Regions from separate parts of the Aliidiomarina minuta genome, predicted to be linked through region 2. Evidence: predicted binding sites of a transcription regulator. Region 2 holds the regulator's gene; the other holds the start of a gene.
What was found. Region 2 encodes ArgR, which controls arginine synthesis, uptake and breakdown. Its sites were predicted from a motif close to ANTGAATANNTATTCANT; they were not measured.
Positions count from the first base shown of each region.

Region 1 (15,769 bases), 200 kb from region 2:
TCAAACTCCACGTCACGACCGACTTCTGTATTGAGCTCAAATTGCATGCCCATTTCAGTAAAGATTTCACGGCGCTGGGTCATCACGCTTTTTTCCAGCTTAAATGATGGAATGCCAAAGGTTAATAAGCCGCCGATTTCCGGATGGCGATCATAAACCACCACCGCCACGCCCTGGCGGGTAAGCACATCGGCACAGGCCAGACCGGCAGGACCGGCGCCTATGACAGCGACTTTTTTACCAGTGGGCTGCACGGCACTTAAGTCCGGGCGCCAGCCCATTTCAAAGGCTTTGTCATTGATGTATTTTTCAATGGCACCTATGGTCACAGCACCAAAATCATCATTCAATGTACAGGCGCCTTCACAGAGGCGATCCTGCGGACAAACCCGGCCACAGACCTCAGGCAGGCTGTTGGTCTGGTGCGACAGCTCGGCCGCTTCAATAATGCGACCTTCAGCAGCAAGTTCCAGCCACTGAGGGATATAGTTATGCACCGGGCATTTCCATTCGCAATACGGATTGCCACAGTCGATGCAACGGTCTGCCTGGCCACTGACCTGGGACTGCTCCATCGGGTGCTGAATTTCTACAAATTCGATGCGTCGCTCGGTTAACGGGCGCTTAGGCGGGTCAACGCGGCGTACATCTACAAACTGGTATATATTGCGCGTCATTACATCACCTGTATGCGTAATTCGTCCGCTGATTGAGCACGGCGGCCGATTAAAGTCGAAATATCACTGGCCTTAGGTTTCACCAGACGGAAGCGGGGCAGGTAGTCGTCAAAGTGGGTCAGTATATGCAGGGCCCGTTGACTGCCCGTGGCTTCCTGGTGGTCGTGGATAAAACCGCGCAGATGTTCAGCCAGAATAGCTTTATCTACATCCAGGGCTTCGGTCAGTTCCGGGTTCAGGCGTTGCTCAAAATCACCATCTTCGTCCAGCACATAGGCCAGACCCCCGGTCATGCCGGCACCAAAGTTAATGCCAGTCTGGCCTAACACCACCACAACACCGCCGGTCATGTATTCGCAACCGTGATCGCCAATGCCTTCAACCACCGCAATAGCACCCCCGTTGCGCACCGCGAAACGCTCACCGGCACAACCTGCCGCATATAAACGACCACCAGTGGCACCATAAAGGCAGGTGTTGCCCATGATAATGGCTTCGTGAGACTGAAAAGCGACACCCTGAGCAGGGCGCAGGCTAATACGCCCACCGGCCATGCCTTTACCGACATAGTCGTTGGCATCGCCGACCAGATTGAGGCGCAGTCCGCCAGCGTTCCAGACACCAAAACTCTGGCCTGCAGTGCCCTCAAAATTAATCACTATAGGTTTGCCTGCCATGCCCTGGTTGCCATGGTAACGGGCAATCAGGCCGGACAAGCTGGCGCCTACCGAGCGGTCGTCGTTACGAATACTGAAATTAAATTCGCCACCGCGTTTATGTTCGACTCTGTCGGCGCAGCTTTCCATTAGTGTTTTATTCAATTTGCCCTGATCATGCGGCGGGTTTTTCTCCGTACAGTGCAGGGACTTATCTGACTGAATAGCCGCGGCGCCTAAAATAGCACCCAGGTCCAGCCGTTGCTGGCGTTCGGTGGCAATGTTGTCAATCGAGGTCAGCAGATCGGTACGGCCAATTAAGTCGACCAGTTTCTCGACACCTAGCTTTTGCAGGTAGTCGCGCACTTCATCAGCCAGCAGGTGGAAGTAGTTTTCTACTTTTTCCGGCAAGCCGCTGAAATACTGTTGGCGCAGGGTCTGATCCTGAGTGGCCACGCCTGTTGCGCAGTTATTCAGGTGGCAGATACGCAGGTATTTGCAGCCTAAAGCCACCATAGGCGCAGTGCCAAAACCAAAACTTTCAGCGCCCAGAATAGCGGCTTTAATCACATCCAAGCCGGTTTTCAGACCACCGTCCACCTGTAGCCGTACTTTATGGCGCAGGCCGTTGACCACCAGCGCTTCGTGAACTTCAGCCAGACCCAGTTCCCAGGGCGAACCGGCGTATTTAACCGAGGTCAGCGGGCTGGCCCCGGTGCCACCGTCATAGCCGGACACTGTAATCAAATCCGCATAAGCTTTGGCCACGCCTGTGGCTATGGTGCCTATGCCGGGTGCTGAAACCAGCTTCACTGAGATCAACGCAGACGGATTGATTTGCTTTAAGTCAAAAATAAGCTGGGCCAGATCTTCAATCGAATAAATATCATGGTGCGGTGGCGGTGAAATTAAGGTCACCCCAGGCACTGAAAAACGCAGTTTGGCAATTTCTGCAGTGACTTTTTCGCCAGGCAACTGACCGCCTTCGCCGGGCTTAGCGCCCTGAGCGACTTTAATCTGAATGATATCCGCATTGATCAAATAATGCGGCGTGACACCAAAACGACCGGACGCTACCTGTTTAATGCGCGAGTTGCGTTCATTGCCAAAGCGCGCCGGATCTTCGCCGCCTTCACCGGAATTGGAATGGCCGCCTAGTCGGTTCATAGCAATGGCTAACGACTCATGAGCTTCCGGGCTTAAGGCACCAATCGACATGGCTGCGGTGTCAAAGCGCTTGAATAAATGCGGCGCGTCCTCGACGTCCACTGCCTGCAGTTCCTGCGGGTAATTAAGCTGCCACAGATCACGCAAGGTGGCTACCGGGCGTTTATTAACATGGTCGCAGTAACGCTGATACGCTGCTACATCACGGGTTTCCACCGCTTGTTGCAGGCTAGTGACAACATCCGGGTTATAGGCGTGGTATTCGCCTCCGTGTACGTATTTGAGCAGGCCGCCATGCGGTACCTGCTTGCGCACCAGCCAGGCCAGTTTGTGCAGTTGCTGAATATCCTTAGCAAAATCTTCGTAGGTAGCACCGGCCAGACGCAGATTGCAGGTCGGGAAACATTCTTCATGCACGTCGCGGGCAATGCCTACTACTTCAAACAGCCCGGCTGCGCGATAACTGGATACCGTCGAGATACCCATTTTAGACATAATTTTAAGCAGACCTTTATTAATGCCATTACGATAATTCAGCACCGCCTGATGAGCGGTTAAGGGCAGGCGTTCTTTAGCCACCAGTTGTTCTACTGTCTCGTACGCCAGAAAGGGGTAGATCGCCGTAGCGCCCAGTCCCAGTAATACCGCGAAGTGGTGCGAGTCACGGGCTGAGGCGGTTTCCACTACTATGTTGGAATCGCAGCGCAGTTGCTGATGCACCAGGCGGGTCTGCACCGCACCTGTGGCCATGGCGGCAGGGATAGGTAGCAGGCCTTTTTTAATCTCACGGTCGCTGAGAATGACAATAGCTATTTTGTCGTCCCGCACTGCATTTTCGACCCGGTTGCATAAGGCATTCAGGGCCTCTGCCAGCGACTGCTGGGTGGGATCATAGTGCAAATCAAAATTGCGCCAGGGGTAGTGGGTATCGTCAAATTCCTTGAGCTGGTCCAAATCCGTGTACATCAATACCGGTGATTCAAATAACACACGGTCAGCGTAGCCTGAGGTCTCATTAAACAGATTCTGTTCGCGGCCAATGCAGGTTGCCAGTGACATCACGTGGCGTTCACGAATAGGATCGATGGCCGGGTTGGTGACCTGGGCGAACTGCTGACGAAAATAGTCATACAGCAGCCGTGGCTGGGTCGAAAGCACCGCGATGGGGGTGTCGTCGCCCATAGAGCCTGTTGCTTCCTGGGCATCTTTAGCCAGCACCCGAATGACCTGTTCGATTTCTTCATTGCTGTAGAAAAACTGTTTGTGATAAATCGCCATAGTGGCGTCATCAAACAGGCGATCGCCAATTTCAGTGTCGCTGTAGTCTTCAAACGGCGTCAGGCGACGGATATGTTTATCCAGCCACTCCCGGTAGGGGTGACGGCTTTTTAAATCGTCATCAATTTCATTGCTGCGCCAAAGGGTACCGTTATAAGTATCCACGGCCAGCATTTCGCCAGGTCCCAGACGCCCCTTTTCCAGCACTTCATCAGAACCGTAGTCCCAGGTGCCCACTTCAGATGCCACAGTGATAGTACGATCCCGGGTTAATACATAACGGGCCGGGCGCAAACCATTACGGTCCAGACTGCAGGCCACATGGCGGCCGTTGGTCATCACCACCCCGGCAGGTCCGTCCCAGGGCTCCATGTGCATAGAATTAAATTCGTAGAAAGCGCGCAGATCGTCATCCATGGTGGGATTGCCCTGCCAGGCAGGCGGGATCAGCAAACGCATGGCGCGGAATAAATCCATACCACCGGCCAGCAGCATATCCAGCATATTATCCAGACCCGCTGAGTCTGAACCTGTGGCACTGACAAAAGGCTGTGCGTCTTTTAAGTCGGGTAGCAACGGCGAATTTATTTTATAACTACGCGCCAGTGCCCACTGTCGGTTGCCCTGAATGGTATTGATTTCGCCATTGTGAGCCAGAAAACGGAACGGTTGCGCCAGCGGCCAGCGCGGTTGTGTATTGGTAGAAAAACGCTGATGAAAGACGCAGATTGCCGTTTGCATACGAATATCTGCCAGATCCGGATAAAAACCCGGTAGATCAGCCGGCATCATCAGGCCTTTATAGACAATCACCAGGCAGGATAAAGAAACGATATAAAAATCATCGTGTTCAGCTAAGCGTTTCTCAATGCGACGGCGCGCCATATACAGGCGCCGCTCCAGATCTTTTTTACGCCAGCCAGGTTGTGCACTGACAAACACCTGTTCTAAATGAGGCTGTGTTTCCGCCGCGACTTTACCCAGCACACTGGGATCGTTCGGGGTGAGCCGCCAACCGACCAGGCTTAAGGTTTCCTGGGTTAGCTCCTGCTCGATAATTTCACGCTGTTGCGCCTGGCGTTCCGGATCATGGCTAAGGAATATTTGCCCAATGGCGTATTTGCGCCCCAGGTTCCAATTGTTCTCTTCAGCGATCGCGCGAAAGAACGAATCCGGCAGCTGCATCTGAATGCCGCAGCCGTCACCGGTTTTACCATCAGCGCCAATAGCACCACGGTGGGTCATTCGGTCCAGGGCTCCAATAGCCCGGCGTACCAGTCGATGGCTTGGTTCGCCGTCAAGCTGAGCAATCAGGCCAAAACCGCAATTGTCACGTACGTCGTTGGCACGTGTGTTGGCTTGATATAAGGTCATAGTTATTTCTCCGAAGTGAGCCCTTCACGATAATCAGACTTGCATGGATATGCAAGGTTCACGCATTTTTACCGGGAGGCATTTATCCGCCAGCTCTTAATAAGCCAGCCCTCCATTGTGTATTTATATGATGAATGTTGCAAATTTGTGAGAGAAACTAGCCGGGTGAAGTGGAGGAAAACGGGGTCAGGGCTGGAAAAACCCATGGGGTCAGGGCTAAAATTCACCACCTACGGATGGTGAATTTTAGCCCTGACCCCGAGGGTTTAGCCCTGACCCCGTCGTTATCTCATCGTTATCGTTTATACTGCGGGGATAAAAGCATAAGAAAAATAGGGATATAATGACTAAAACAACGCATCAGATGCTCGGCCCTGTGGTCGCGGTTTTAAGTTATGGGTTCGCCTTTTATTTCGGCATGCCGCAACCAGCGGCCTGGACACTGGGCGTAACGGTGTGGGTGGCCTGGTGGTGGATCAGTGAAGCCATTCCCATACCAGCAACCTCTTTTCTGCCTTTTGTACTGTTGCCTCTGGGTGGGGTGCTGGAGTACCAGGAAGCCACTCTTTCGATTGGTAACCACGTCATAGTGCTCTTTATGGGGGCTTTTATGCTGGCGCGGGGCATTGAAGCCTCGGGTGTACATGAACGACTGGCGCTGGGCCTGGTGGGCCGTATTGGTGGCAGCAATGGCCGTCTGATTGTATTTGCTTTTATGCTGGCGGTAGCTTTTTTGTCGATGTGGATATCGAATACGGCTTCAGTGCTGGCATTGTTGCCGGTAGCAACCGCGATAGCCGCAGCAACGGGCAATCACAGATTCCAGATCGCGCTTTTACTGGGCCTTGCCTATGCCGCTTCGCTGGGTGGGGTCGCTACGCTTATAGGTACACCACCGAATCTTATTTTTGCCTCCGTTTATGAAACCTATAGCGGCGAGGAATTTGGTTTTCTGCGCTGGATGCAATATGGACTGCCCATTACCTTAATTGGTCTGCCACTCATGGCACTATGGTTAACCCGGGGGCTGAAACTGGAAAAACCTATCGAACTCAAAGAAGTGGGCGCTTTCACGGTGCATGAAAAACGCGCGTTGATGGTGTTTGGTACTGTGGTTGCGCTGTGGGTGACCCGTGGTGAACCTTTCGGTGGCTGGATGAACTGGTTCAATTTACCCATGATGGGCGATGCGCCGGTAGCTCTGGCCGGGGCCGTGGCGATGTTCCTGGTGCCTAATGGTAAAGGTGGGCGTTTGTTAACCTGGGAACGTGCGGTAAGTATTCCCTGGGGTGTGCTACTGCTATTTGCTGGCGGTATTTGCCTGGCGGCGGGTTTTATGGCCAGCGGGCTCAGTGAAATTATTGGTAATACTTTGTCGGCGCTGACGGTGTTACCGCTCTGGTTACTGGTCTTGTTGCTGTCGTTGTCGGTGTCGTTCTTGACCGAGATAACCTCTAATACGGCGACGGCGACTTTGTTGATGCCGATCCTGGCGTCTACCGCCATTGCGGCTGGTTTACCGCTTGAGATCTTAATGATACCTGCGGTGGTAGCCTGCACCTGTGCCTTTTGTCTGCCGGTGGCGACGGCGCCCAATTCGATTGTCTTTGCATCGAACATGGTCACTATCAAGCAAATGACCCGTGAAGGTGTGGTGCTTAATGTCATGCTCGCCTTTATTTCTTCCGCGGTGGTGCTGGTGGTTAGCGGTGCCTGGTAAAATGGTTACTGAAAAATACCTCAGAAAATAATTAACAGGCTGAGCAGCAGCACCAGCAGGCTCATCCATAGCGCTATGTGCCGTTGCAGAAAAGCTTCGTTCAGGCGCTGATTAAAGAGCGTCGACGCTGAGCTTTGCAGCGCTTTGGCCTGTTTAGTCAGGCCGTCCTGAACTTTTCCATGAGTGGCTATAATGCGCTGCTCAAAGGTGGGGTAAAGGCGCGCCAGTCGCTGCAATAAAGCGGTTATCGGCCATATCAGGTCACCGGCGGGTAATTTCGGCTGAAACGCCATACGCGTGCTGGCCCAGAATGCGAACAGGCTAAGCATCGCGGTCAGCAGCATGGGCCAGAGTGCATCAATGAGTGCGCTGGTTTCAAGCGCAGCTAAAAACTGAGGTGTGGCGGGCAATGGCAGCCACCAGAAGGCCAATAAAATGCTAAGCAGGCTCAGCAAACAGGCCCAGCGTATCGAAGGCAGGTCTTTAGTTTTGCCCTGGGTATGCCATAACAACCATAAGAAGCGGGCCATCAGCACACCCGTGGCGACGGCGGCCAGAGTAATAAAAGGTATTAAAAAGGCGACTGAAGGAATGTCATAAAGCTGTTCTTTCATCAGCAATTTGGCGCCGGCACCACTGCTCAACGGCGCACCCATTAATGCTAAAGCCGGTAACAAAGCAATGAGCATCACCAGCCAACGAGGCCAGCGCCCCGGATACTGAGCCAGGCCAACGGTCAGAAATAAAGTACCTTTCGCCAGCCCATGATGAACCATGTAGACAACTATCGCGGTTAATAATAACGGCCAGCTGGAAGGCTCCAGCAGAGCCACGCCTAAAAGAATGGTCATCAGTCCCATTTGGCTGATACTGGAGTAAGCCAGCACTGCTTTAGACTGGGTCTGTAATACGCCCACCACAGCGGCACCGAAGGCGGCGCCAAACCCTAAGCTGATCACTACCCAGGCAAAACCGGCAGAATAAAAGGCGATGGCGGCGTCTTCCCCAGCGGGTAATACCTGCAACCAGGCCAGCAGACCCGCTTTTATCATGGCACCACTTAACACCGCGCTGGCGGGTGTCGGGGCGACCGGATGAGCCAGTGGCAGCCACAAATGCATGCCCAGCAAACCTGCTTTAACGCCAAATCCAGCCAGCAGCAGGCTACTGATCAGCAAGGAGTGATCGCTTTCAGCAATGGCCACTGGCAGCTCTCGTAATAAGAGCTGATCGACTAAAGGCATGGCCATTAACAGACCGGCCAGAATCAGGATTTCACCGATAACTGCCATCACCAGATACACTCGCCCGGCATGTTTCGCTTCCACGCTGGCGCTATGTACCACCAGGCCATACCCGGCAAAAGTCATGATCGCAAAACCGGTGTAAAAACTGCCAATATCCTGAGCAACAATAAGCACCAGGTTGCCGAGCATGGTAATCAGCCAGAAGAGGGTAAAGCTTTGTTGTGCTTTATCGCTGGCCAGATAATGATAAGCAAAGAGGCCAGCCACAAACCAAAGACCGGCAGTCATAGCCAGCAGTGCACGACTGATATCGTTGAGTTGCCATTCGACGCCAAATAACAGCCAGGGGATTTCCAGGCTAAGGTCCGGGGCAAACAGCGCGAGTAGCAGAGCTGGCAACGGCGCCAGCACTACTAAAGCGAAATAAGGTTGTGGCCAGCGTCGCCAGCTGAACATAATCAGCAGGCTCAGAGAAACCAGAGGAATTAAAAACAATAACCAACTCATGGCAGGTACTCCCGAACTGCGATAAGTGCGGACCAGCTTAAGGGGCTCAGCGGGCTGGCGGCCAGTACGCCGGCACCTACGGTAAAGGTGGCGGTGACGATCGTTGGCCACAATAACCAGGGGTTGGTTTCCATGCGCCGGAAGGGGATTTTCTCATCCGGCCAGGTGGCAGGCGCGGGTAAAAACCAGAGCCGGTAAATGACCGGCAGAAAGTATGCCGAATTCAAGGCACTGCTGGCCAGCAATACCAGTATAACCCAGCTCATGCCTGCTTCCATGGCGCCCCAACCCAGGTACCATTTACTGATAAAACCAGCTAGCGGAGGTATGCCAATCATACTCAACGCTCCCAGAGTGAAACACACTGACGTCAGTGGCATGCGTCGGCCGACACCATTAAGCTCTTTGATTTTATGGGCGCCTAATGTTTCAGCGAAAATCCCGGCACAGAAAAACAAGGTTACTTTGGTAATGCCCTGATGCAACAGGTGCACCAGCCCACCTATAGTGCCAATAGGGCCAAAGAGGGTGATCCCCAATATAATGTAAGAAACCTGAGATACTGTCGAAAACGCCAGTCGTTTTTTTATTTCACTTTGTCGCAGGGCCTGTATTGAGCCCCAGATAATAGTCACCGAAGCTATGATCGCCAGTGGCAGCAAGACTCCCAGCGCCTGGGCGAACTCAATGCCGTAGACGTTGTGAACAATGCGTACCACACCAAAGGCACCTGCCTTAACCACGGCAACCGCATGTAGTAGCGCGCTAACCGGGGCGGGCGCCACCATAGCACTGGGCAGCCAGCCATGCAGCGGCACTATGGCTGCTTTGACGGCAACCCCTAAAATGAGCACGGCAAAAATGAACACCAGCAAGGGATGCTGCTCTATGGCGACATCGCTGAGCACACCCGTTTCGGCGAACTCAAAACTGCCGATAAGGCCGTGCAGCATAGCGATGCCAATGAGTAACACGGCGCCGCCACTGAGGGTGTAAATCAGATATTTACGACCCGCACGTAGTGCTTCCGGCGTGCCTTTGTGCACCACCAGCGGGTAGGTGGACAAGGTCAGCATTTCGAAGAAAATCAAAAAGGTAAAGAGGTTACCGGCCATGGCAATGCCCATGGTACTGGCGACACACAGGCTGAAGAAACCAAAAAAGCGACTGCGATGGGGCGCTTTATTTAAGTAACCCATGGCGTAGACAGTGGTGCACAACCAGAGTATCGACGACAGGCCAGCAAAGAGCAGCGAGAGGGCATCGGCACGCAGAATGAAGTCGATATCGCCAATCAGGGTAAAGCGGGTCTCAAAGGTTTGTTGTTGTATCACCCCGATCAGGATCCAGATGATCAGGGCTATTTTAATTAAAGCCGCGGTCAGGTTAAAAGTGCCCCGCACCGCGTGACGATTTTCCGGGATCATGAAAATGCCAATAGCCGCTACCAGCGAGGTGGCCAGTACCAGTAGAGGTAACCAGAAACTCATAACGACCCTCCGGGTAACAGCTCGGTGACGCTCATACTGGCGAGCGGCCATGAGGACACAAAACCCAGTCCAATAGCAATGACGGCGAGCAATAACGCGCTCAGCTCAAGGGGCAGGGGTGTGGGTTTAATGTCCGTTGGCGGGCCATCGACAAAAGATATACGAAACACCCGAAATACATACCCGGCGGTCAGCAACCCACCGAGCACGAGAACGATCATCCAGTGCCATTGGCCACTGCTAATGGCACTTTGCAGTAATAACCACTTGGCATTAAAACCGCCACTAGGCGGCAGGCCCATAATGCTGATAGCCGACAAACCGAAGGCAAATAACGACAGCGGTAACTGGCGACTGATGCCCGCCATATCATCCAGTCCTTTTTTACCCACTGCCAGTACCAGGGTACCGACCGAGAGGAACATAGCGGCTTTAGCAAAACCGTGAGACAGTAAATGAAACATGGTTCCCTGCCAGGCCAGGGTGGCAGAGATCGCGGATACACCAATAGCGAGCGGGAACAGCAACATCAGGTAGCCCAGCTGAGCCACCGTTGAATAGGCCACCAGCATTTTGATATCGCTCTGGCGCATGGCTTGCCAGCCTCCCCAGACAATAGCCCCTGCGCCCATGAGCCCAAGCAGTTGCGCCGCACTGACTGGCATAATGTCAAAACCTGCCTGCAACCAGAGCCGCGCCAGAATATAAAAAGAGGCTTTTACCACCAGCGCAGAAAGCAATGCACTGACTGGGGCCAGAGCGCCGCCGTGGGCTGGGGGCAGCCAGGTATGCAATGGAAATACCGCGCTTTTCATTAACAGACCCAGGGTCATTAACCCCAAAGCGACCTGAGTGGTGATATTGGGCTCGAGCATATTGCTGAGCTGGCCCAGCGATAAAGTGCCATAAGCGCCGTACAACAAAGCAACGCCAAGCAAATAAGCCAGCGAGCCGAGCAGAGCCGCGTACAGATAACGCAGACCAGCGGCCAGAGCCTGTTTGTCGGCAGTCAATGCGACCATGCCAACGGCGGCCAGGGTTAATAGTTCTAAACCAACGTAGAGATTAAATAAGTCAGCGGCCAGCCAGATGCCATTAAGCGCGGCCAGAAGGAACCAGAACAGAGGCCAGAAAAAGCGCTGTTCGCGTGGGTACTGGCGTAAATAAAAAAGCGCATAAAAAGCACAGATAATAGCTATCAGCGCGGTCATAGCGAGCAAAGTGGCGGTCAGCCCATCGGCGATCAGGGTAATGCCAAGCGGCGCCATCCAGTCGCCAATGGCATAACTTTCCGGGCCATTTACATGCACGCTGAACCAAAGCATTGCAGACGCGAATAGCTGGATCAGCATGCCGACAATAGCCAGCAAACCAATAGGCAGACGTGGAGCAAGCAGACTAATCAGTGCCCAGGCCAACGGGATAATAAGCAACAGCGGCATCAGATTCATTGCTCGGTGTCCTCATCCAGCTGGGTCTGGCCGCTGGCTTTATAAAACCGGCGGAAAATAATCAGCGCCAAAGCGGTCGCTGACACTGCCACTACAATACCGGTCAGCACCAGTGCCTGAGGCACGGGGTCGGTTTGTTGATCGTGCTGGGCCAGGCCAACCATAATCAGGAAAACGCCAGAGCCCATGATGTTAAAGGCCAGAATACGGCGCAGTAAGTGGGTATGGCGAATAAAAGTGAACAGCGCCATGGCAATTATCAGAGCGCCGACTACAGCAAACCACAAATCAGTGCTCATCATCAGCCTCCGGTGCCTGCACAAAAAGACTGAACAGAATGAGGCCAATAGACAGGGTTAGCATGGCTTCAATAAAGAAAATAAGGTTTCCTGCCAGGCCCTCGGGGTAAGTCAGGAAAGGGCGGCCGCCAATCATCACGCTGCTGGCGACCAGCAGGAAGATGAGGAAACCGAGCGCCAGTCCGACTCGCAATAAGCGAGTGGACGAGGAAATAACGTCGTAACCAGAAAGACGCATAAACACTCCGGCAGCGGCCAGAATAGCGCCCGCCTGGAAAGCGCCACCGGGCTGATAAGAACCGGCCCAGAGCACATAAATAGCGACCAGTAACATCAGTGGCAGTAACCGATTGATCAAGCCTCGTAACAGCGGGTCACGCTGTTTCTTCAGGCTTTCCTGCAGGGCTTCAGGATCAATTTGTTCGGTACGTAACGCCATGGCAACAACTACGGCTACCAGCAGCACGGCAATTTCAAGCAAGGTGTCATAACTGCGAAAGTTCAGTAAAACTGCGGTAATGGCGTGATCGACACCGCTGTCAGGCAGTGCCTGAGCTACTTCATCGGCCAGCGAAATCATCGGTTCCGGGCTGAATAGCAAGGCACTTACGATAAGAACGCACAGGCCGCCACTGGCAATTAAGGGCCACCAGATAGCATGGCGTGGGCTGTTATCTTCTTTGTCTCTCAGGTGGCCCATAGTGTCCAGCAGTAATACACCGGTGAGCCCGGCACCAATAGCCGCTTCAGCCAGAGCAAGATCCGGCGCATCCAGGCGTACCCAGGTTAATGCCAGTAACAGGCCAAACGCGATAAACATAATCACCGCGCGAAATAAATCACGGGACAGAAAAACGCCGCCAGCAGTGGCCAGCAGACCCAGGCCGAGAATAATATCAAAAGCCCAGAGCATCATTTAGTGTCCTCATGACGTCTGCTGTAACGGGCAATCAGGTAACCCGCAGTGGAACTGGCCGCAAGCACCAGAATCCAGATCAGAATCAATTTCGCGGCCTGGCTCAGGTGCTGCACACTAGGTAACAAGGCCAGGACAATAAGGCCTAATCCCAGGTTATCGGCTTTGGTAAGTGCGTGAATGCGGGTGTATACGTCGGGGAAGCGCAACAGGCCAACCGTCCCCACAATAAAAAATAAACAACCAGCCGCCAGCAACAGCCCCTGTATTAAGGCAAGCCCAGTCATGAGTCGCCTCCAGGTTTAGGTTGTTTGACCTTATGTACAAAAGCAACCATCGCCAGCACGGCCAGTAAAGCCAGTACCAGCGCTACGTCGCGCAATGCTGGTTGTTGCATGGCCTGGGCCAGAACCAGCAGTAAAGCGACGCCAGTGCTACCGAATAACTGTGCAGCTAGCATACGATCGGCTCTGTCGGGCCCATGCCAGACTCTGATCAGGCCGACCAGCAGGGTTAGTAGCAATATCAGTGCAGCTATCCACCACATGTTATTCAAACTTCATCTCCTTGCTGGCGCTTGGCACCGGTGCATCAAATAAGCGCGCAATATGGCGTTCTACCTGCAGACTGTCCTCACTGATATTATCGTTGAGGTCAAGTACATGCAGAACCACCCAGTCGCCATCAAATTCGGCGCAAAGAGTTCCGGGAAGCAGACTGATAACTCCGGCAAATAAGAGCCGGGGCGTGCCGTCGGGCAATTGTGAGGGGTAACTTATTATGCCGGGGTTGAGGTCCATTTGCGGTTTTAAGGTGCGCCGTGCGACATCCAGGCCAGCTATCACCGAGCGGCTGATAAAAAACCAGACAAATACAGGCAGGTAATGCCAGCGCAGCGCAGGCGCCTGATTATTTTGCAGTCGGAAAGCCAATGCCGTGGTCGCTAACACCGCAGGAACACCGACCATCCAGCCGTGGCTCGCGCCCTCGGTCAGCAACCACCATCCAGCGCTACTGAGCAATAACAGGGTCAATAATCGTGAGCCTTTACTTGGTCGGCGCATGAAAGTCCTTGTTTGTTTTATTTCAACCAGTTGCGAACCAATATAAAGCATTGTAGTTGGGCTTTCATTATTCAAGGGCGAAAATAACCAGTAATTAATACGAATACTGTTGATAATCGTTATCATCTCTGCTTTAATAAGTTCATGTATGTATGTTTATGTAAAGCAGTTACCGATAAAGACATTCATCGTGCGGTAGCGCAGGGCGCAGTCTCCATGCGTTGCCTGCGTCAGGAAAATGGAGTGGGTTCACAATGTGGCCGCTGCACCTGCCATGCGAAAGAAGTCTTAGACGAAGCACTGCAGAACCAATCCACCCCGGTTACGGTTGATACCGCACCGGGATTAGGAATGTGCTATCCTTAAAAAATGAGTCCAACTCGTTTTTTGGAAAAAGGAGTGCACGTTCTATGCAGAGCGATCCGCAAGTTATCAGCACCTTAAACCTGGTGCTTACCCGCAAACTTACCGCCATCAACCAGTATTTTTTGCATGCCCGCATGTATAAAAACTGGGGCTTTAGCGAGCTTAATTCTGTTATTTATAAAGCCTCTATTGAAGAAATGAAGCATGCCGATGTAGTTATCGAGCGTATTTTGTTTCTGCAAGGACTGCCTAACCTGCAAGAACTGGGTAAGCTGTATATTGGTGAAGATCCAGCGGAAATGCTGAAACTGGATTTGAAAATGCAAAGCGAGGATGTCAAAGCCCTTCGTGAAGCCATGACCCTGTGTGAACAAAAGCAGGACTACGTGACCCGTGACCAGCTCAATAAAATTTTAGTGCAACAGGAAGAACATCAGGACTGGCTGGAAACTCAGCTGGATCTTATTGTTAGCCTGGGCGTTGAACAATACCTGCAAAGTAAGCTGTAAGGAGACGACATGTCAGACGTTATTAAACATTTAAACGGGCTGCTGTCCTATGAGTTAACCTCAATTGATGAGTATACAGCGCATGCGCAGTTCTTTGACGACTGGGGTTTTAGCAAACTGCATGAACGCATTGCCCACGAGGCAGATGACGAACGTTTGCACGCCAACCTGCTTATTGAGCGGATTTTATTTTTAGGCGGTAAGCCGGATATGCGCACGCGGGTTGAATATCCGCTAGGTAAAAGCGTTAAAGAAATGCTCGAAACCGGTCTGCAACTGGAACGCGATAACGCCAAAACCCTGAAAAAAGCCATTGCCTATTGTGAAGAGCAGCAGGACTATGTAACCCGCGACATGCTGGTTAAAATCCTCCAGGACACCGAAGAAGATCACGCCTACTGGCTACGCCAGCAACTCGGCCTGATGGAAACCCTCGGCGAACAAATCTACCTCCAGGCCCAACTCTAAACGTGCGGATAAAATCGGGGTCAGGGCTAAAATTAACCACCGGATAAAATCGGGGTCAGAGCTAGGATAAAATCGGGGTCAGAGCTAAAATTCACCATCTAATAGTGGCGGGTTTTAGCTCTGTAAGCCAAGTCTATACTAGTATCCGGTGTCTTTAAAAGTGGTGAATTTCAGCTCTGACCCCGTCTTTTTCACCACCTCCGGCTACAACAATTCAGCATGTTCCCTATGCGTATCAGCGCACCAGACGCCTGGTTGCACATAGCCAATATGTGGCTGCTGCATCAGGAACATACAAACCCGTGACTGACCAATGCCTCCACCTACACTGGCGGGCAACTCGCCACTTAACAACGCCTGATGCCAGGGTAACTTAGCTGACTCCTGGCGACCGGAAAGCTCGAGCTGATGCAGCAAAGCCGTTTTATCGACCCGAATGCCCATAGATGAAAGCTCAATAGCATCATCTAACACGTCGCTCCAGACCAGCAAATCGCCGTTCAGGCCTTGTTCTCCATGTTCATCCATAGTGGTCCAGTCATCATAGTCCGGTGCACGCACATCGTGGCGGATACCATCG
Region 1 is NZ_PIPL01000001.1:1,311,654-1,327,422, reverse strand. It holds gene CWE09_RS06315 (FAD-dependent oxidoreductase) at 1-677, opposite strand, end outside; gene gltB (glutamate synthase large subunit) at 677-5,152, opposite strand; gene CWE09_RS06305 (SLC13 family permease) at 5,496-6,872, shown strand; gene CWE09_RS06300 (complex I subunit 5 family protein) at 6,893-8,626, opposite strand; gene CWE09_RS06295 (monovalent cation/H+ antiporter subunit D family protein) at 8,623-10,116, opposite strand; gene CWE09_RS06290 (complex I subunit 5 family protein) at 10,113-11,567, opposite strand; gene CWE09_RS06285 (NADH-quinone oxidoreductase subunit K) at 11,564-11,869, opposite strand; gene CWE09_RS06280 (hydrogenase subunit MbhD domain-containing protein) at 11,856-12,782, opposite strand; gene mnhG (monovalent cation/H(+) antiporter subunit G) at 12,779-13,069, opposite strand; gene CWE09_RS06270 (MrpF/PhaF family protein) at 13,066-13,329, opposite strand; gene CWE09_RS06265 (Na+/H+ antiporter subunit E) at 13,331-13,846, opposite strand; gene CWE09_RS06260 (bacterioferritin-associated ferredoxin) at 13,991-14,212, shown strand; gene bfr (bacterioferritin) at 14,257-14,721, shown strand; gene bfr (bacterioferritin) at 14,731-15,189, shown strand; gene asnA (aspartate--ammonia ligase) at 15,394-15,769, opposite strand, start outside.
Region 1: a site for ArgR is predicted at 5,191-5,208, ahead of gltB (glutamate synthase large subunit). Genes of this name have one in related genera too.

Region 2 (15,769 bases):
TTTCGGCTGTTAACCTCTGGCACCTCGACCCGGAAGCCGCGAGTCCGGATATGCTGAACACTAAGGCTTTCGCTCAATTTGAACAGCGACTATTTGTGGCTACCGTACAGGGTCTCTACTCCTGGCAACTGGATACACTAACCACCTATATAACTGAGCAGGATCAGCTGCCACCAGCACAGATGCATGAGAGCCAGATGAATATCTGGGATTTACATGCAACCGACAACAGCTTATATATGGCTACCCATCAAGGGCTATATGAATATCGCGCAAGCTGGCAAACCCCCGAACAGCTGCTGCGTTTCAGCGACGCTAACCTGAACCTTTTCGACAACAGCATTCGCACTTTTTATTATGACAGTAATCAGCAATTCTGGTTGGGCACTGCCATTAACGGACTCTTCCACTGGCAACCTGCCTCGCAAAATTTCACTAGTCTGGTGCGCGGAATAGCTCCCGTTGAAGAGCTTTCTCATAATGTGGTCTGGGCCCTGGCCGAGGATATAGATAACCGTTTATGGATAGGTACCCAAAACGGCCTTAACATGCTGACTCCTGACAATCAGCTACAAACCTACCTTGAGTCTGATGACGAATACTCGATGTTCACCAGCGGTACAATCTTTGATATTTTCCCCGATCCGCAAGTAGCGGATAAGTTATGGCTTTATCTTGCGGGTGAAATTGTTCAGTTTGACGCCGAATCGGGTGATATAGAAAAAGTACCCACCAGCGATACCGAGTCCACCGAGATTATGGCGGATTTTGGCTGGGGATACCGTTTACTGGAGGACCATAAAATATGGTTCTTCATCACCGACGGATTAGTCAGCTATGACATCCAGACTGGCCAGGCCAAGATATATAAGGACACACAGGACGATGGCTTTAATGCACTGAATGCATACCATATATTGGGAACCCGGCAAGGTCACCCTGACCAGATCCTGCTCGGGTTAGCCAGCGAACTCTGGATCTTCGATACAAGGGACAGTACCTTTGAAAAAGTTTATCAACATGAACCTTATCAGCTGTATTCCTATATAGCACCGGAAAGCCATCTGGTTGATCAGGATAATAAACTTTGGATTACTATGGAAGGCGCGGGTATCGCCGTACTGGACAATGACACTCTGGAGTTTAAATTTCGCTTACAAACTACCGATGGTCTGCCTACCAATGCCGTCTATTCGGCACAGCCAGGTCTCGACGGGGAAATCTGGTTCAGTTCTCACAGTGGTCTCCTGCGTGTAAACCCAGTTACCCTGCATGTTGAACAATTTACATATCAGGACGGCATTAGTGGCAATGAATTTAATGCACGAGCCACAGGCCTTTTTGACGACGGTGTTATTGCTTATGGCGGCATGCGCGGCGTTACTATGTTTCACCCGGATAACTTTCAGCGCAGCCCTCAGCCCCCCAAAGTTAGCATTACCGATGTCGACAGGCTAACCAGCAGGGAACGGCTCAATTTACCTTTACGCAACCTGAATCAACAGCGTATTCATCTCGATTACGATGAGAATAATCTGCGCGTGCACGTTTCCACCCTGCAATATGACCGGCAACATCGGGTCCAATACGATTATCATCTCTCTGGTCCCACTACTTTTTCAGTACTGGAAACCACAGACAGATACGTGACTTTTCCGCGCCTCCAACCCGGTTCTTATCAACTTACCGTGAATGCTTATGATAGCCGCAGCGGCGTCCGTGGTGAATCCGCAATCCTTTATATTGAAGTTGGTTACCATCCGTTTTTTTCACCACTCGCTATTAGTTTATATGTACTCTCTGTACTTCTGATCGCCGCCTTCCTGATATATTACCGCTACCAGCAACACCAGCAGGTAATACGTAATAAAAAACGCGCAGAGGCCAGTGAAGAGCGTTTGCAGCTGGCGTTGAGCATTACCGGCAGCGGAGTCTGGGACTGGCACCAGGAAGAAAACCAATTATATGAAAATCGAATCCGTCAGGAACTGGGACATACCGTTTTTCGGGAACCGCTGTCCATTGACGATCATCTGCAACTAATCCACCCACAGGATCAGAAGCTATTTGAACAGCGCTGGACACAACTGATAAAAGGCACTGCAGAAAACTTCGCTTGCACTTACCGTATGCGCCACCAGGACGGGGGCTGGTTATGGTTTACCGATCTTGGCAAAGTATCCGGCCGCAACCAAAGTGGTATTCCCAAGCGAATTACTGGCACCTTTCAAAACATTACCGAAGCCAGGGCCAACCGGGAAAAAGCATTGCTCTTCGGCAAAGCGTTCGAACAAACCATGGACTGGGTCCTGCTACTCAATGCAGATTTTCTCCCGTTAACGGCAAATAAAGCATTCTGTAACGCTGTCGCGATTGAGGACATGGAAAACATTAAAGACTATGACTTTACCCGCATGAGCAAGCAACGGCTGCGCAATTACCGGAACATTCTCAATACGTTAAAGCCCGGTGAGCAATGGCGTGGGGAGGATGTTATTCAATTAGGTGACCAACAGGAAACTCCGGTGCTGATGAATATTAGTGCAGTACTGGATAATAATGATCAGGGAATGTTTTATGTTGTTGTAATAACCAACATAAGTGCTCAAAAAGAAGCAGAAAAACAACTTCGTAAACTCGCCAATTATGACTCCTTAACCGGATTAGCAAACCGTACTTTATTGCACGATCGGGTATTTAGCATTATTCAGGATGACTCTCTGCAAAAACAAAGATTTGGAGTTATCTTCATTGACTTAGACCGATTTAAGCAGGTCAATGACTCGCTCGGTCATAGCGTCGGTGACGAGTTACTCTGTATTATAGCAAGCCGTCTTAGCACCTATTTGAGCGAACAGGATACCGTCGCTCGCCTCGGAGGCGACGAATTCATTGTTCTATTGAGAGATGTCAGCAATCCAGAAAAGGTAGAGCAAACCGCACGAAGCATTATCGACACTATTAATGAACCTGTATTATTACAACAACACCATATACGTACCTCACCTAGCCTGGGCATAGCCCTGTATCCCGAGCATGGTATTAACACTGATGAACTGTTAAAACACGCCGATGTGGCTATGTATCACGCCAAAGGGTCAGGCCGTAATTGTTACCGTATTTTCGAGCAAGAGATGGATATTAAGGTTCGCGAACGTCTGGCTCTTGAAACTGAACTAAAGCATGCGGCCAGCCATCATCAGCTGCTCAATTATTATCAACCCATTATCGCAGCTGATAGTAACCATACGGTAGGCGTAGAGCTCCTCCTGCGCTGGCAACACAAAGAAACTTTCATAGACCCAGATAAGTTTATTCCTATCGCCGAAGATCTCGGTATTATCATTTATATGACCAATCAGGCTATGCAACAAGGGCTGGCTGATTTAGTTGAGATGCGCCGCATACAACCTGACCTTTACTTATCCGTTAACCTTTCGGTCAGTCATCTTGACTATCCGCATCTGCCTGCTCAGGTCGAACAACTGCTGGCCGAGTACCAGCTACCAGCCAGTGCGCTACGCTTCGAAATAACCGAAGGAATTCTGATTGAAGAAACCGTGCGCGCGGGTTCGGTTATGCGCGAATTGCGCGACCTGGGTATTCATCTGCTACTTGATGATTTTGGTACTGGTTATTCTTCCCTGCGTTATGTGAAAGAGTTCCCGGTTGGCATTATAAAAATAGATCGCAGCTTCACGCAGGACATAGGTATCGATACTTCCAATGAAGCAATTATTGATTCTATTCTCGCTATGGCTCGCAATCTGGACAAAACCTGTATTGCGGAAGGTGTGGAAAGCGAAGCGCAAAAACGCTGGCTGTTAGCACGTCATTGCAACCTGATGCAGGGGTTCTTATTTGCCAGGCCTATGCCGCTAAACGAGCTCCTCGAATGGTTTCCCAGGCACTAAAAAAGGCTCCCTTGGGAGCCTTTTTTAAGTCTCAACACGCACTTACTTATTTGCGAATTCGATACCTGTCTGAATATCGCCTTTCAGGCCATCCAGCATATCCGCTTTAGCTTTCGTTTCAAAATCACTAAGCTCGCCGTATGGTAGTATTTCAAGGATACCATCAGTACCTAGTCTAACTGCTTGGGCAAAAAACTGGGCATCGCTACCATCGCCTTCTACGTAAGCATATTCAGTAACTTCTTCACCCTGCTTCGCTTTTGCCAGTGACAGGCAAAAACGCGCTGCGGCCTGGCCCATAGAAAGGGTTGCAGAACCTCCACCAGCTTTAGCTTCAACAACTTCAGTACCGGCATTCTGGATACGATGAGTCAGTTGCTTAATTTCATCATCGCTAAACTGAATACCCGGTACCTGAGACAATAATGGCAGAATAGTAGTGCCACTGTGACCGCCAATAACTGGCACATGAACATTCTCTGGATTAAGGCCTTTCAATTCAGCTACAAAAGTTTCCGCACGAATAACATCCAATGTAGTGACACCGAATAGCTTGTTCTTGTCGTACACACCTTTTTGCTTCAGCACTTCAGCCGCAATAGCGACCGTGGTATTTACTGGGTTAGTGATAATACCTACACAGGCTTTCGGGCAATTGTCAGCAACTGCTTCCACCAGGTTTTTAATAATGCCCGCGTTCATATTGAACAGATCTGAGCGGTCCATACCCGGTTTACGAGGAACACCGGCTGGAATAAGTACAATGTCAGCACCTTTCAGCGCGACATCTAAATCATCCTGACCATAGCCTTTCACATCAACAGCGGTCGGTATATGGCTTAGATCAACAGCCACACCTGGGGTTACTGGTGCGATATCGAATAATGACAACTCGGTACCCGCTGGCAACTGAGTTTTTAACAATAAAGATAATGCCTGGCCAATACCACCGGCGGCGCCTAACACTGCTACTTTCATGATGTACTCCATTTAACTCGGGGTTAAGAGGGCTAAAACCATACTGGATCATGCGTTAAAAGACAACCGAATTAGGCACTTTACTGGGCCTTTCAGCGCAGTTCAGGTATGCTTGAACATAAAGCATAACGAGACCTGAACATATGGCAAACGCACAACAGGAAAGTTTAGTAGAACATTTTAAGGCCCTGCTTAAAGAAGAGCGTTACGGTTCACAAACTGCAATTGTAGATGCTCTCAAAGCACAGGGTTTTCAAAATATAAGTCAGTCCAAAGTTTCACGACTGCTCAGTAAATACGGTGCGGTGCGAACCCGCAATGCACGGCAGGAAATGGTTTATTGCCTGCCTGCCGAACTTGGTGTTCCGTCAGCAAAAAGCCCGGTGCGTCAACTGGTTCTGGAAATCGAACATAACGACGTGATGGTCATTATCCGCACCTCTCCTGGCGCTGCTCAGTTGATCGCCCGCTTACTCGACTCAGTAGGCCGTAAAGAAGGAGTTCTGGGAACTATTGCAGGCGATGATACGATTTTCATTGCGCCGATCAAAGTGGCGAATATTGACTTTACCCTGGCAAAGATCAAAGCTCTGTTTGAGCGGGTGTAGTTTGTTCTGTTTGTTCTGAAGTGCGCTTAAACCAGTTCAGCGGTGGCGCAAAGAATGCCGCGTTGAGGTTGCTTTGCATATAATCCAGTAGAGGGTCACAATAACCGTCCCGATCCGGCACAAAACGCCGCTTCAGCCACTTTTGCATCGCTGCCGGGCTACGGCTCCATAACAGATCCAACTGCCGCTGATTGCGCATGTCGGCTGCAGGCAACTGTTGCCAGACCAGTACCGGGTTACCCGGATCGCTCAATGCCAGTGAAGCCTTGCGAGCATGCCCTGGCTGATCTCCAGGCCAGAATTTACCGCTCACTTTTTCACGCCCCATAATCTGCCGCTGTTTTTCCACCGTTAATGCCTGCCAGGCTTTAATATCCAGCTCATACTGCTGCAAATACAGGTAACTCCCCTGCGCCAGCAACTCATCGTCTTCATCATTTAACAAAGCGACTTCGCGACGCAAGCGCCCATGAGGGTTGTCCGGTACACAGGGAAAACCAAACAGATTACGGTTATCCAGGTAGTGAAACAGGGGTTGCTCATGTTGTAACCAGACATCCGGAGCCAACCACTCCAGCAGCACCCGGCCAGCAAAATAATTGCAATCGGCACGGTCAGAACGCAACACAATAACCATATCAAAATCAGTGGCCTGCAGCACATAGTGGCTGTCTGCTATTTCTGGAAATGTGGCCAGCTGACGAGGTCGGTGAGCTGGCCATAACTGATTCCAGCATTCAGTGCCAAAAGCCATGACTACACTGAGCAAAGCTTCCGAAAAACGCTGGTCTAAATTAGTTACCAGTTCAGGAAAACCACTGAGTTTTTCGCGTAGCGAATCCAGCTGCCCGGGTTTACTGTTCAATAATAAAACCAGCCCATGCAGGCTGGTTTCAGCACAGATCCCGGTTTGCGGTTTGTTAATAACCGGCCGCATGCCCGTCTTTGCGACTTTCTGATGCACCGTAGTAAACACCTTCTTCATGATCCTTCATGATCGCCTGATAACCGCCATAAGGTCCTACAGCTTCCTGTAAGCGGTGGCCCATTTTAGTTAATTCACGACGAGTATAATCAGAGAAACCATTCTCCAGACTTAACACACCACCGTCGTCCATAATTTCACCAGTCGGCTGACTAGACCCCGAATGCAATATACGTGGAGCGTCACCAGCTTCCTGCAGGTTCATGTCAAAATCAATCATATTGATCAGGATCTGCGCATGCATCTGTGGCTGCGTACCGCCACCCATAACGCCATAACTCATATAAGGTTTGCCGTCTTTGGTGACGAACGCAGGAATAATAGTATGAAACGGGCGTTTGCCTGGTTCATACACGTTCATATGGTCAGTATCCAGCGCAAATAACTCAGCACGGTTTTGGATCACAAAACCCAGACCTTCTGGTGTAATACCTGAACCCATACCGCGGTAGTTACTCTGAATCAAGGACACCATATTGCCGTCTTTGTCCGCAACGGTCAGATAAATAGTATCGCCATTCATCGGAGGGTTACCCGGTTCATAAGCGCGGCCGGCACGCTCACTGTCAATCAACTGAGCCCGCTCGCTGGCATATTCTTTTGAAATTAACCAGTCCACCGGAATGTCGTTAAAATCCGTATCGGAGTAAAACTTGGCCCGGTCTTCAAAGGCCAGCTTTTTAGCTTCAGTAAAATGATGCACGTACTCAGGACTGTCAAAGCCCATTTCTGCGATATCATAACCTTCCAGAATATTGAGAATTTGCAGCGCGGCTATGCCCTGAGTATTCGGTGGTAATTCCCACAGGTCATATCCCCGGTAATTGGTGGAAACCGGATCCACCCACTCCGACTCATGCGCAGCCATATCGTCATAACTCAGAAAACCGCCATGTTCCTGTACGAAATCCCCCAGAGTCCGGGCAATATCGCCTTTGTAGAAAGCGTCCCGACCACCACTGGCGATTTGCCGGTAGGTGTTAGCTAAATCAGGGTTCTTAAACATCTCGCCTTTTCGCGGTGTGCGGCCTTCTTTCATAAAGACCTCAGCAAATCCCGGATAGTCCTTAAGCACCTCGGCGTTACGCTCAAAGTAATAAGCAATCACTTCAGTGACCGGAAAACCTTGTTCGGCATAATCGATTGAAGGTTTAAGAATATCTTCCATCGACAGCTTGCCAAATTTCTCATGCATCTCAAACCAGCCATCTACAGCACCAGGCACGGACAGCGGCAAAACTCCGCGCTGTGGAATGCTTTCATAACCGTTTTCAATAAAATAATCTAATGTCAGGCTCTGCGGTGAACGTCCTGATGCATTGATACCATGCAGAGATTCAGACTCAGCATCCCAGACAATAGCGTAAAGGTCACCACCGATGCCGTTTCCAGTTGGCTCCACCAATCCCAGCAGGGCATTGGCTGCAATCGCAGCATCTACAGCACTACCACCTGCCTGCATAACGTCGAGGGCTACTTGTGTCGCTAGGGGCTGGCTTGTTGCAGCCATGGCATTCGGCGCTATGACTTCAGAGCGCGAAGCAAAATGATGACCAGTAATACGGTCATAGGCGGCCGCCTGACCAGCAAAAAAGGTACAGCCAGCAACTGCCAGCGTTGTAATAAGTGCTTTCATGAATTCTCCCGTTGCGAGTCCTGTACTTTACGTATCTGTTTACGCATTCCAGTGACTCCTTTATTACCGTGATAACGCCCTTTTTCAATATGCCGTATGCGGTAAACACCTGGCACCTCAACTGGCACACCATGAGTTCCCAGCAGCCAGCGAAAGGTGCGGTCTTCAAAGGTCTTCTTCCAGCGGTCCGTAGGTCGCTGATAAGCACTGACGTCTTTACAATACCCCATATCACGACAAATATCGCCATGCACTATCTGATACGCACCTACCGCACGTTCCAAAGTTCTGAGCTTAAAGTCCTCGACATTAACCGAAACCACTTTTGGTTCTTTACTGGGTTTGAGCATAGGGCTATCGTTGCTTAGTAGCGGCGTAATACGTTCCTGCTGGGGAAATACCAGAAAATCATCCCGCCCCTGTAATGACTGTCCCAGGCCGTCCAGACAACCATCACCAAAGACTAAATCGCAATCGGCGAACCACACCCAATCTGCTTCGGTATTTAAAGCCACCTGGTTTCTGCCAATGGCACGGCGAAATAAATCAGGGGCCGGAATCTGCTGCCAGTTCCAGCGCACATTGGGGACTTTCTTAGTTGCGAAAAAGTCCAGTAACTGCACCGTGGCTTCATCTTCGGCCGCGTGAAACACCGTCATAATCACTTCCACATTCTGCGGCGGGTTATTCACCAGCGAGCTCAGCTGATAGGCGTGTAAATGCGAATAACGCCAGCAGTGACTGACTATTTCAATTCTCAGTTTACCTTCTTTGCCCGAAACACTCGCGGGGGGCTTCGCATAAAATGCTCGCAAAGGCAGTAACTTACTTACTGCAAGCCGTAGCGCCAGCTCCTGAATACCCTGATACCACGGTGTCTGCACCTCAAATGTAAGATTATCTGACATTCTTATTTCTCTTTATTGTCGGTTTCAGATAAAGCGCCTTACAGGCGCCAGCTCGGCGTGGGTACTATGCCTTTGACATCAATAATCAATGACTCGCCGCGGCACATCTTCTGGTAATCCGCATCGCCGTAAGTTTTATACTCATCGTGAGCAACGGCAACAATCACCGCATCATATTCACCTGGGCATTGCATCGGGTCATCACAAATACCAAAGCTTGAAAATTTTTCCAGTTCACTGTTTTCCACGCCGGGGTCATGCACATCAACCTGCACACCAAAGTCACGCAATTCGCTGATAATATCCACCACTTTCGTATTGCGAATGTCCGGGCAATTTTCTTTAAACGAGAAGCCCAGAATCAGCACACGAGAGCCTTTAATAAGAATGCTCTGTGCAATCATTTTGCGGATAGTCTGCTCGGCAACGTATTTGCCCATACCGTTATTTATTAATCGCGACGACAAAATGAGGTTTGGTTTATAACCCAGCTCTTCCGCTTTAAAAGTCAGATAATACGGATCCACTCCAATACAGTGTCCGCCGACCAGTCCTGGGAACAGCTTGATAAAGTTCCACTTAGTCGCTGCCGCGTCTATCACTTCACGTGTATCAATGCCCATCTGGTTAAAAATAAGCGCAAGCTCGTTAATTAAAGCAATATTAACGTCCCGTTGGGTGTTTTCGACTACCTTTGCCGCCTCAGCCACCCGAATGCTTGATGCCAGGTGAGTGCCGCCAGTGACAACAGATGCATAGAGCTTGTCCACCCGCTGAGCCACCTCAGGGGTCGAGCCTGAAGTCACTTTCATAATGGTTTTAAACGTATTGGTTTTATCGCCTGGGTTAATCCGCTCTGGTGAATACCCACAGTGAAAATCCTGGTTAAAGATCAGGCCAGAAACACCTTCCAGTTCAGGTACGCAAATTTCTTCCGTTACTCCGGGGTAGACGGTGGACTCATAAATAGCCAGGTCGCCAGGCTGTAACACCTGGCCTACCGCTCTTGAAGAAAGAATAAGAGGCTGTAAGTCCGGTCGATTAGCTGAATCAATCGGGGTAGGCACGGTAATAATATAAATCGTACAATCCCGCGCATCTTCAATATCAGCACTGTAACTAATGTTTTCAGCCACGCTCTGCAATTGCTCAGCAGAAACCTCATGAGTCAGGTCATAACCTTTACCCAGCTCTTCAATACGCTGCTGGTTAACATCAAAACCGACGACCTTATATTGCTCTGCAAAAGCAACTGCAAGCGGCAGGCCTACATAGCCTAGCCCTACCACACAAATCTTATCTGCCACTTGTCTACCTCACACTGCTGGCTAAAAAATAAAAAGCCCCCTAATGCTAATGCATCAGGGGGCTTTATACATCCTTTTCACACTAATTCTGCATAATATCGGGCCGAATCAGGGGCCACCGGCTAAAAGCCTGAATCAGACCTGACTCTGCTGCACGTCCATAGCGTTGAATAAATTGAAGAGGCCACCCAAACGAGAGTCGTCAGCACTTCCGGTTTCAACCTGTTCCTGTAGCATATTCATTAGATTCTGGGGTTGGTCTGAACCACTCGTTAGCGAAGCAACAGACTTCTGCCCTTCCTCAAATAAAGAGGTTAACTCTTCGGCTTCAAGCTCAGAAATCATCCCATTGCCTCTGAGTTCATCACGCAATTCTGCAAAATCTGACTCAGTCAGATTCTGAACATCGAAACGCTGTCCCAGACTTTTTTCGGCATCAGCCATTTGCTGCGCCTGAGGGCTTATCTGCGCCATCGTCTGCGGTGGAATGGGTTGCGGCTGCACTGGCTGCTGCTTTTCCGACTTATCTTCCTTATCAATCCGCTGATTTTGCGGGGCGGCTACGCCTGACAGGGCTGTCAGATCCATAATTGCCTCCAAAATTGGTTGCAGTGTATGTAAATACCTGCCGACGACAGGCTCAAAATTAACCTTGCAAAGACCGATCCGGAAATTAAGAACCCAGATCCAGCCCTTGTGCAGCCTGATATTCACAAATATATAGTGCAGCACTAAAAATAAAAAAACCGGCAACCAAGTGCCGGTTTTGTCACTGTTTCCGTTAAAGCTTACAGAGCAAGGTTAATTGCCCGTAAGTTTATCAGGCAACGTTAATAGTCGGGATAATGCTCAACTTGGCATTATCTTCCGCTTTTTTGAACTCTGGCATTTGGTCAAAGTTCAGGTACTTATACACTTCGCCAGCCATAGCGTCGATGTTCTGTGCATACTCCATGTACTCTTCACGAGTCGGGATTTTGCCCAGAATAGCACCAACCGCCGAAAGCTCGGCTGAGGCCAGGTACACATTGGCACCGTCACCTAAACGGTTGGGGAAGTTACGGGTTGAAGTAGAAAGTACGGTAGCACCGGCTTCCACCCGTGCCTGGTTACCCATACACAATGAACAGCCTGGCATTTCCGTGCGCACGCCGTTGCGACCATAGATGTTGTAGTAACCTTCTTCCATCAGCTGTGCTTCGTCCATCTTAGTCGGAGGTGCGATCCACAGCTGAGTTTTCAACGCTTCAGTATTCTGTTCCAGCAATTTACCTGCAGCGCGGAAGTGACCAATGTTAGTCATACAAGAACCAATGAATACCTCATCTACTTTGTTACCCGCTACTTCAGACAATGTTTTCGCATCATCCGGGTCATTCGGGCAGCACAGGATAGGTTCTTTGATTTCATTCAGGTCAATTTCTACCACTTCTGCGTATTCAGCATCCGCATCCGCGCTCATCAACTCAGGGTTCGCCAGCCATTCTTCCATCTTACGGGCACGACGCTCCAGGGTACGCTGATCGCCGTAACCTTCGCTGATCATCCAACGCAACATGGTCACGTTAGAACGCAAGTATTCAGCCACTGAATCTTCGGACATCTTAATGGTACAGCCAGCCGCTGAACGCTCAGCAGAAGCGTCTGACAATTCAAACGCCTGCTCAACAGTCAGGTTATCCAGGCCTTCAATTTCCAGAATACGGCCAGAGAATGCATTTTTCTTACCGCGTTTCTCTACGGTTAGCAGACCCTGTTTAATGCCGTACAAAGGAATGGCATGTACTAAGTCACGTAAAGTCACACCCGGCTGCATTTTACCTTTAAAACGCACCAGTACTGACTCAGGCATATCCAGTGGCATAACACCAGTAGCTGCGGCGAAAGCAACCAGGCCTGAACCGGCAGGGAAAGAAATACCCAGTGGGAAACGAGTATGCGAATCACCGCCGGTACCTACGGTATCAGGCAGTAGCATACGGTTCAGCCAGCTGTGGATAATGCCGTCACCTGGACGCAGTGAAACACCGCCACGGTTCATAATGAAGTCCGGCAGCGTGTGCTGAGTATCGATATCAACAGGCTTAGGGTAGGCCGCAGTATGGCAGAACGACTGCATCACCAGGTCTGAATTGAAGCCCAGGCAAGCCAGATCTTTCAGTTCATCACGGGTCATAGGTCCTGTAGTATCCTGAGAACCTACGGTGGTCATTTTAGGCTCGCAATAGGTACCTGGGCGAACGCCATCGATACCACAAGCTTTACCGACCATCTTCTGCGCCAGTGTATAACCTTTAGTGCTATCACCAGGCTGCTCAGGAACACGGAACAAGTCTGAGTGGCCAGAGTTCAGGGACTCACGTGCTTTAGTTGTCAGACCGCGTCCGATAATCAGGTTAATACGGCCACCGGCACGTACTTCATCCAGAATTACTTCAGAAGCGAACTTGTATTCGGCAATGACTTCACCCTGCTCGTTTTCAATTTTACCGGCATACGGGTAAATATGAATCACGTCGCCTGTGTTCATTTGATCAACATCGGCTTCAAAGACCAGGGTACCGGTGTCTTTCATAGTATTGAAGAAAATAGGAGCGACCTTGCTACCAATGCAGATACCGCCGGTACGTTTGTTCGGCGTGCCTGGCATGTCTTCACCGATATTCCACAATACCGAGTTGGTCGCTGACTTACGTGAAGAGCCCGTGCCTACTACGTCGCCTACAAAAGCAACCGGATGGCCTTTTTCTTTCAGTTCTTTGATTTGCTCTTCAGCGTTAGTTACGCCTTCACGTGGCATTTTGTACATGGCTTTAGCATGTAATGGAATATCAGGGCGTGACCAGGCATCCGGAGCTGGCGATAAATCGTCAGTGTTGGTTTCACCTGGTACTTTAAATACGCTGGCAGTAATTTTGTCTGCAAGTTTAGGGCGACTGGTAAACCATTCGGCTTCAGCCCAACTTTCTACAACTGCTTTAGCAACTGCATTGCCCTTTTTCATTTTTTCTTCCACATCGTGGAAAGCGTCGAACATCAGAATAGTCTGTTTCAGTTCTTCACCCGCTAATTCAGCCAGCTCACTGTCGTCAAGTAAGTCAACCAAAGTCACGATGTTGTAACCGCCGTGCATATTGCCTAACAACTTAACCGCTTGCTGACGGCTAATAATAGGCGAACTGTCTTCGTTTTTAACAATAGCAGCCAGGAAACCCGCTTTCACATAAGCCGCTTCATCGACGCCCGGTGGTACACGTTCGCTGAATAATTCAAACAGGAAGTCTTCTTCGCCTGCCGGTGGATTCTTAAGCAGCTCAACTAACTCGGTAACCTGCTCTGGGTTAAGTGGCTTTGGTGGGATGCCTTCTGCTGCGCGCTCGGCAACATGTTCACGATACTGTTTTAACACTACTGCTTCCTCTTAATATGGACCCGCCGCAGAAAAGCGGCCAGTCATTGGAAAAACAGCTGCATTATACGGGATTTAGCAGTCAATTTGAATTTAGCTCGCGTTTTAAACAACCATGTCGGCCATTCATGGTATTTATAGCTGATGTACGCTCAACAATATAATGCCCCGATTAAACCGGGATGGCAGAAATATGACGATACAGATTAAGGGCGCGTTCCACTACTGTATAACCCTGAGTCTGCGCACTGAGTGATGACCAGTTTGGTGTGCCGCCAGTACGTGACCACTCGGCGTTGCGGCGGGCGTCACTGACTTCACGACTTTGCGCTGGAGTAGACTCCACTGTGGCCGCATTTGCATTAGCGGAAGAGGCTACTTCCGTGCCTTTATCAGCGAATTCGCGTCCAGCTTCCTGCGCCAGCTTCTCTTCTTTCAGCTGCTCAGGATCAAACTGTTTTTTATTACCCTCACCCGACTGTTGCTGCGACTGGGTATTGGCACTTTGTACCTTAGGGGGAGTCACTGACGGGTTAAAAGGAATATTTACATCCACGTTCGGGCACCTGTTTATTATGAGTAGTGATAGCGTCTTCTTCAAAGGTTAAAGCAAAGCGCATGCCAGGTTACTGTAGCTGTTGATGTTTTTCTTTATCAAAGTGCGCAAAAAACTGCCACAAGCCTTCACCCGCAGGTCCCAGCACCGTACCCGCCAGTTTTACCAAGTGTACTTCGGCGCTCATACGATCCATAAAACCCGGTATATCCAGCTCCACCAAAGTACCGGCAGCGATATCGGCGGCAATCAGTTGCCGTGGCACTATGCCCCACCCCATACCTGCTTTAAGAAACAGAATTAACGTCTGCACATCATTAACCCGAATACGTGACTGACCGCTAATACGGAATATTTGCTCCGGGTTTATGCCCATGTCCATATGGCGAGGCAAAATATAAGGTAAGTCGGTCAGGTCCTGGCGCTCTGTGGGTAGGCCCCGGCTGGCAATCATGCAATCAGCCATGACCACCACTAATTCGAAGTTCTGTACAAATAAGCTTTCAAAATCAGCGCGTTGCTGGAATACCGGCAGCCAGGGCGTTAACGCCAGTTCTGCCTGTTTTTCCTGCACCTGTTTCAGGGCACCTAATTGTGAATAGCCGCTGATTAGCAACTCAGTAGTAGGATAAGATTCCTGCACCTGGCGCAGCCCCTGCAACAGAACTCCAGCATCACAAGTGTAATCATAAGCCACCTGCAATCTCGGCTCAGCGCCAGAGCGCAGCTGCGAGGTTAGAGATTCCAGCCGCGAATGCTGACGCAGAAGCTCATGACTATGACGCATAAATTGCTCACCCTGGCCAGTCAGGGAAAGCCGATAACCACTGCGCTCAAGAATAGCGAAACCTAAATCCTGCTCCAGCTTATTCAAGGTCATACTCAACGCAGAAGGAGTGCGGTAGAGCTTAGCTGAAGCCGCCTGCAAACTACCTTCTTCAATTACCGCCTGCAAAACCTGCAGCTGCCATATAGTCATCCATAAAACCTTAATAAGTTACTTAATTTTATTCAATATTACTTTAATTATTTATGTTCTACACTAGGCTCATACTATACTGCGGCTACTCTTTTATTTCATGAGGATTATCATGTTGTTACGACTTACCCTTAGCCTGTTTGCCGGCCTTCTGCTGGCCACGGGCTGCTCACCGGTCGAAGAAGTTGACGGCGATCCAGCTCCTCGTCCTGTCAACTTGCTGACTGTAGCAGATGATAGCAGCAGCCAGATTCGCCGTTTCCCCGCGGTAGTAGAAGCAACGCAAACCGCAGAACTGGCTTTTCGGGTAGGCGGTGAGGTGGATACCCTGCCTTTTCGCCCGGGCCAATCGGTCGATGCCGGAGAGCTAGTCGCGGCTTTAGATGCCCAGGACTATGAGCTGGCGGTGGAACAGGCCTCGGCTCGTGCTGAGTTACTGGACGCGCAACACCGTCGAAATCAACGTATGAAGCAGCAGGATCTGATCTC
Region 2 is NZ_PIPL01000001.1:1,508,889-1,524,657, forward strand. It holds gene CWE09_RS07210 (EAL domain-containing protein) at 1-3,914, shown strand, start outside; gene mdh (malate dehydrogenase) at 3,957-4,892, opposite strand; gene argR (transcriptional regulator ArgR) at 5,036-5,500, shown strand; gene CWE09_RS07225 (Dyp-type peroxidase) at 5,475-6,485, opposite strand; gene ggt (gamma-glutamyltransferase) at 6,421-8,121, opposite strand; gene CWE09_RS07235 (glycosyltransferase family 2 protein) at 8,118-9,029, opposite strand; gene CWE09_RS07240 (nucleotide sugar dehydrogenase) at 9,068-10,336, opposite strand; gene CWE09_RS07245 (hypothetical protein) at 10,472-10,924, opposite strand; gene acnB (bifunctional aconitate hydratase 2/2-methylisocitrate dehydratase) at 11,157-13,745, opposite strand; gene CWE09_RS07255 (hypothetical protein) at 13,918-14,301, opposite strand; gene CWE09_RS07260 (LysR family transcriptional regulator) at 14,372-15,280, opposite strand; gene CWE09_RS07265 (efflux RND transporter periplasmic adaptor subunit) at 15,393-15,769, shown strand, end outside.